2 linked regions of the Caulobacter sp. FWC2 genome follow. Each later gene encodes a partner of the first gene's protein in a complex. Links are inferred from orthologs where the notes say so. Each region holds a gene or a part of one and is shown in the gene's direction. Other genes may lie near its edges.

Evidence for each region.
Region 2: the proteins of pabB (region 1) and CSW62_RS10890 are in contact, whole or in part, in a solved structure (PDB 8RP0), measured with the Escherichia coli proteins. The link is inferred for Caulobacter sp. FWC2 from one-to-one orthologs.

Annotation. Positions count from the first base shown.
Region 1 is NZ_PEBF01000001.1:4,266,177-4,269,487, reverse strand. The notes cover bases 91-3,090. They hold pabB (aminodeoxychorismate synthase, component I), read left to right. Parts: upstream 91-927; coding sequence 928-2,253; downstream 2,254-3,090. Other genes in these bases: CSW62_RS20230 (TadE/TadG family type IV pilus assembly protein), read right to left, coding at 2,986-3,090; CSW62_RS20235 (aminotransferase class IV), read left to right, coding at 2,250-2,999; CSW62_RS20245 (MFS transporter), read left to right, coding at 91-863. In the rest of the region: more of CSW62_RS20245, read left to right, coding at 1-90; more of CSW62_RS20230, read right to left, coding at 3,091-3,311. UniProt on the Escherichia coli protein: Part of a heterodimeric complex that catalyzes the two-step biosynthesis of 4-amino-4-deoxychorismate (ADC), a precursor of p-aminobenzoate (PABA) and tetrahydrofolate.
Region 2 is NZ_PEBF01000001.1:2,270,456-2,273,528, reverse strand. What follows is about bases 209-2,970. They hold CSW62_RS10890 (aminodeoxychorismate/anthranilate synthase component II), read left to right. Parts: upstream 209-1,172; coding sequence 1,173-1,769; downstream 1,770-2,970. Other genes in these bases: trpC (indole-3-glycerol phosphate synthase TrpC), read left to right, coding at 2,802-2,970; trpD (anthranilate phosphoribosyltransferase), read left to right, coding at 1,780-2,805; CSW62_RS26575 (hypothetical protein), read right to left, coding at 847-1,056; trpE (anthranilate synthase component I), read left to right, coding at 209-824. In the rest of the region: more of trpE, read left to right, coding at 1-208; more of trpC, read left to right, coding at 2,971-3,073. UniProt on the Escherichia coli protein: Part of a heterodimeric complex that catalyzes the two-step biosynthesis of 4-amino-4-deoxychorismate (ADC), a precursor of p-aminobenzoate (PABA) and tetrahydrofolate.

The DNA of each region.
Region 1 (3,311 bases):
GCGTGGTGCCGTGGTCGTTCGTGCCGTCCGCGCCGCTGTTCGGCCTCAGCCAGGTCGAGCACGAGCCCAGCCGCATCGTCGGCCCGCTGTCGGCGGCGGTCATGTTGCTGGGCGCGATCCCGTTCTTCCTGTGGACCCGCGACGCCCCGCGCACCGGCGTCTCGCTGCTCGCCGCCATCAAGGAGGGGATCAAGCTGATCCTCGACACCTTCGGCAACCTCAAGGGCCATGCCGACGTCGCCAAGTTCCTGGGCGCGCGGATGCTCTATTGCGACGGCATGACCGCCCTGCTGATCTTCGGCGGCCTGTTCGCGGCCGGGCTGATGAAATGGGGCGAGCTGGAGATGCTGGCCTACGGCATCTCGCTGTCGATCTTCGGCGTGCTGGGCGGCCTGATCGCGCCGTGGCTGGACAGGACCCTGGGTCCCCGGCGGGCGATCCAGGTCGAGGTCGGCATCTGCATCCTGGTGCTGCTGGGCACCCTGGGCATGGGCCGCGAGAAGATCCTGTACTTCTGGACCTGGGACGCGGCGACCCATCCGGCCGTGTGGAACGGTCCGCTGTTCCGCACCCTGCCGGAGATCATCTATCTGGCCCTGGGCCTGTTGATCGCGGTCTTCGTCACCGCCCAGTACGCCTCGAGCCGCACCCTGCTGGTGCGCCTGGCCCCGCCGGACCGCATGGCCGCCTTCTTCGGACTGTTCTCGCTGTCGGGCACGGCGACCATGTGGCTGGGCTCGCTGCTGGTGGCCCTGGCGACCAAGGTGTTCGCCAGCCAGGTGGCGGGCTTCATCCCGATCGCCGGGCTGCTGGCCCTGGGGCTGGTCGGGCTGTTCACGGTGAAGGGCGGGGAGCGGGAGTAGGGGGCTCCCCCACGATGTGGGGGAGCATCTGGCCAGCGCTGCGCGGCGCCGCTAAACCGCCTCCATGCGCCGCGTCGCCCTCATCACCGCCCCCTGGCGCGAGCCGGTGTGGGCGCTGGCCCCGTTCCGGGATGAGCCATACGCCTGTGCGCTGATCACGGGCGGAGCGGGGCGGTGGTCGTATCTGCTGCGCCAGCCCGACGCGACCTTCGAGCTTACCGCCAAAGACGCCGCCGACCCGTTCGCGGCGCTCGCCGACCTGACCGGTCCCCGCCAGCCGAGCGACCCTGACGGCCCGCCGTTCCAGGGCGGCGTCGTCGGCCTGGCGTCCTACGAACTGGGCGACCGCGTTGAGCGCCTGGGCCTTTCCCGCTCCGCCTGGCCGGACCTGAGCTGCGCCCGCTATCCGGCCCTGCTGGCCTTCGATCATCACGCCCGGCAGGTCGTCGCCGTCGGCCGGGGCGAGACGGACGCCGAGGCGCGCGCCCGCGCCCGTGAGGCCCTGGCCTGGCTGGACGCGTCGGCCGATCGTCCGCCGTTCGAAGGGCCGCTGTGCCCCGACCTCACCGCCTCCGACGGCGACGCCTATGAGGCCGCTGTGGCCGAGGTGGTTTCGCGCGTGCTCTCCGGCGAGATCTTCCAGGCCAATATCGCCCGCGCCTGGACCGGACTGCTCGCCGCCGGCGCCGATCCGTTCGACCTGTTCACGCGGCTGCGGAGCCAGAGCCCGGCTCCGTTCTCGGCCTATCTGCGCCAGCCGGGCCGGGCGCTGGTCTCCAACTCGCCGGAGCGCTTTCTGAAGGTCGGGGCGGACGGCGCGATCCTGACCCAGCCGATCAAGGGCACACGTCCGCGTGGCCGCGACGCCGCCCAAGACAAGGCCCTGGTCGCCGAGCTGCTGGCCAGCGACAAGGACCGGGCCGAGAACCTGATGATCGTCGACCTGATGCGCAACGACCTGGCCCGGGTCAGCCCGCCAGGCAGCGTCCGCGCGCCGGAGCTGTTCAAGGTCGAAAGCTTCGCCAACGTGCACCATCTGGTCTCGACGGTGACCGGCCAGCTGGCCGGCGGACGCACGGTCGCCGACCTGCTGCGCGCCAGCTTCCCGCCGGGCTCGATCACCGGGGCGCCCAAGGTCCAGGCGATGAAGGTCATCGCCGGCCTGGAGCCGCCGCGCGGACCCTATTGCGGGAGCCTGTTCTGGGCCGGCTTCGACGGGGCGTTCGACTCCAGCGTGCTGATCCGTACGGTCGGCCTGGTCGAGGACGGCGGAGGCTGGACCCTGGAGGCGCGCGCGGGGGCGGGGATCGTCGCCGACAGCGACCCGCGCGGCGAGCGCCTGGAGACCGAGGCCAAGATCGCCGCGTTGAAGAGGGCCCTGACGGAATGATCCCCCAAAACGCCCTGCCTCTAGATGATCGCGGTCTGCTGCTGGGCGATGGCCTGTTCGAGACAATGCTGGCTCTTAACGGCGCGCTGCTGCATCCGGCCGCCCATCTCGACCGCATGGCCGCCGGCTGCGCCGTGCTGGGCCTGCCGTTCGACCGCGACGAGGCTGAGCGGTGTGTTCGCGAGGCGGCTCCGGCCGCTGGCCGGTTCGCCGTGCGGCTGACCCTGACCGCCGGTTCTGGCGGCCGGGGGCTGGATCGCCCGGCCGCGCCGCTGCCGCGCCTGTTCGCCGCGGCCGCGCCCTCGACGCCGCCCGCTGCGCCGGCCAGCGCCATCGTCGCCGCCACGCGCCGCAACGAGGGCTCGCCCGCCTCGCGCCTGAAGACCTTGAGCTATCTCGACAATGTCCTGGCCCGGGCCGAGGCCAAGGCCGCCGGCGCCGACGAGGCGGTGATGCTGAACAATCGCGGCGAGATCGCCTGCGCCGGGGCGGCCAACCTGTTCTGGATAGAAGACGGGCGTCTGTTCACCCCGCGCCTGGACTGCGGCGTGCTGGCCGGGATCACCCGGGCGCGTGTGATGGCGCTGGAGGCTGTGGAGGAGGTCGCCGTCGGGATCGAGGCGCTGGACCGGGCCGAGGCGGTTTTCCTGACCAACAGCCTGATCGGCGTGCGCCCGCTCTCGCGGCTGGGTGACCGTGTCTTCGCGCCCAACCTGCAGGTCGAGCGGTTCGCTACAGTGTGCTGACCCAGGAGACCGAGTCGGTTCGGCGCGGACGCAGATAGTAGCTGCGCTTGAAGGTCATGGTGGTGGGCATGACCAGCTTGATCGGCGAGGTGTAGTCGTAGCTGGCGCGCGCGACGATGACGCTCTGGCTGGCCGGCAGCACGCCGACGTCGATATTGGTGACGATGGCGTTCTTGGCCGGGCAATTGGTCATGCCGACGCCGGCCGGATTGGTCTGGACCCAGTCGACCGTGTCCTTGCCGGTCGCGTCGGAGATGACGCTGTAGACGCACATCTTAAGCGAGGCCGTCGGGTAGGGGGCCATGATCAGGT
Region 2 (3,073 bases), 2.0 Mb from region 1 along the record:
CCAAGGACTACATCGCCGCCGGCGACATCTTCCAGGTCGTGGCCAGCCACCGCTTCCGCGCGCCTTTCGACCTGCCGCCGTTCGCGCTGTACCGCTCGCTGCGCCGGACCAACCCGTCGCCGTTCCTATTCTTCCTGAACCTGGACGGCTTCAATCTGGTCGGCTCCAGCCCCGAGATCCTGGTCCGCCTGCGCGACAACAAGATCACCATCCGGCCGATCGCTGGCACCCGTCCGCGCGGCGCCACGCCCGAGGAAGACGCGGCGCTGGAAGCCGAACTGCTGGCCGATCCCAAGGAGCGCGCCGAGCACCTGATGCTGCTGGACCTGGGCCGCAACGACGTGGGTCGCGTGGCCATGCTGAACCACCAGGGCCGAAATGCGCCCGCTGAGCGTCCCAAGGGCCCGAACGTCCGCGTGACCGAGAGCTTCAAGATCGAGCGCTACAGCCACGTCATGCACATTGTCTCGAACGTCGAGGGCACCGCGCCGGACGGCGTCGATCCGGTCGACGTTCTGATGGCCGCCCTGCCCGCCGGCACGCTGTCGGGCGCGCCCAAGGTGCGGGCCATGGAGATCATCGACGAGCTCGAGGTCGAAAAGCGCGGCATCGGCTATGCCGGCGCGGTCGGCTATTTCGGCGCCGACGGCTCGGTCGACACCTGCATCGTGCTGCGCACGGCGCTGGTCAAGGACGGCATGATGTACGTGCAAGCCGGCGGCGGCATCGTCGCCGACAGCGATCCGGACGCCGAATACGACGAGACCCTGCACAAGTCCCGGGCCCTCAAGCGCGCGGCCGAGGAAGCCTGGCGATTCAGCTGAGCCTTAGGGCTGATTTATTTCCCTACGGACCGCCGAGCCGGTCGTCCGGAAGGTGCTGCGTGACCGCCGGCGGCGCCAGCACCATCACCGTGGCGAAGGCCAGCGCGCAGATCGCGGCGAAAGCCGCGGCGGCCAGAACCGGCCCCATCTTCTGGATACGGTTCTTGCGCCGCAGCAGAGCGCGGACATAGGCGACGGCGACGGGGTCCAGGGCGGAATCACGCGGGTCCATGGCCTCCATAGTGCCTAGCTCCGCGAAGACTGTAACCGTTCCTAACAAGGGCGCGCGAAATTGCCGCTACACATCGGCTCCTCCCGCGCTAGAACCGACCTCCGAAAGGCGGCGTCATGATCCTCGTCATCGATAACTACGACAGCTTCACCTACAACCTCGTCCACTATCTGAATGAGTTGGGGGCAGAGACGGTCGTCTACCGCAACGACGCGCTGACCGTGCAGGAGGCCTTGGGCCTAGCGCCGGCCGCTGTGCTGCTGTCTCCCGGCCCCAAGGCCCCGGACCAGGCCGGAATCTGCCTGCCGCTGCTGCGCGCCGCGCCTGAAGATTTGCCGATTCTGGGCGTGTGCCTGGGCCACCAGGCCATCGGACAGGCCTATGGCGGCGAGGTGATCCGCGCCAAGGCCGTGATGCATGGCAAGGTCAGTAAGGTCCGCCACGAGGACAAGGGCATCTTCAAGGGCCTGCCCAACCCCTTCACCGCCACGCGCTACCACTCGCTGGCCGTTCGCCGCGAAGACCTGCCGCCGGAGCTGGAAGTCACCGCCTGGACCGACGACGGCGAGATCATGGGCGTGCAGCACAGGACCCGCCCAGTGTTCGGCGTCCAGTTCCACCCGGAATCGATCGCCACCGAGGGCGGTCACCAGATGCTGGCCAACTTCATGGACCTGTCGGGCGTCAAGCGCGACGCGGCGGTCTGGGTCTAGGGCCGCCAGCATGTCCGACGCTTTCAAGCCGCTGCTGGCCAAGCTGGCCGACGGCCAGACCCTGGACGACGCCGACGCAGAGATCTTCTTCGCGGCCTGCCTGCGCGGCGAGCCGACCCCGGCCCAGGTCGCGGCCGCCGTCACCGCCATGCGCCTGCGCGGCGAAACGGTGGGCGAGATCGCCGCCTGCGCCCGCGCCATGCGCCGCGCCGCCGTCCAGCTGGAGCATCCCTACGAGGTCATCGACGTCTGCGGCACCGGCGGCGACGGCCTGCACACGCTGAACATCTCCACCGCCGTCGGCTTCGTGGCCGCCGGAGGGGGCTTGAAGGTCGCCAAGCACGGCAACCGCGCCATCACCTCGAAGTCCGGCACGGCCGACGTCCTGACCGCCCTGGGCGTCAATATCGACGCCACGCGCGAGCAGCAGCGGCGCGCCCTGGACGAGGCCGGAATCTGCTTCCTGTTCGCCCAGGCCCATCACGGCGCCATGAAGCACGTCTCGCCGATCCGCCAACAGCTGGGCTTCCGCACCATCTTCAACCTGCTGGGCCCGCTGACCAATCCGGCCGGCGCCAGGCGACAGGTGGTCGGCGTCTCGGCCCCGCGCTTCGTCGAGCCGATCGCCAAGGCTCTGGGCGCGCTGGGCGCCGAGCGCGCCTGGTCGGTGCACGGCTCGGGCATGGACGAGCTGACCACCACGGGCGAGACCGAGGTCGCAGAATGGCGCGACGGCCGCATCCATCTGTTCAAGATCACGCCCGAGGCGGTTGGTCTGCCGCGCGCCTCGCTGTCGGACATCACCGGCGGCGATCCTGACTTCAACGCCGCCGCCCTGACCCGCCTGTTCGACGGCGAAAAGGGCGCCTATCGCGACATCGTGCTGCTGAACGCCGCCGCCGCCTTTCTGGTCGCCGACAAGGTCGAGACCCTGGTCGAGGGCATCGCACTGGCCGCCGACGTCATCGACGAAGGCCGCGCCAAGGCGGCTCTCGCCGACCTGGTGGCCGCAACCAACACGGAAGCCGCCGCATGACCGACATCCTCGCCAAGATCGCCGCCTACAAGCGCGACGAGGTCACCGACCGCAAGCGTCGGCGGACCCAGGCCGCCCTGGACTCCGCGGCCCGCAACGCCTCGTCGCCGCGCGGCTTCAAGCGCGCGCTCGCCCAAGGCCACGCGCCCGGCAAGCTGTCGCTGATCGCCGAGATCAAGAAGGCATCGCCCTCCAAGGGCCTGATCCGCGCCGACTTCGATCCGCCGGCCCTGGCCCGAAGTTACGAGGCCGGCGGCGCGGCGTGCCT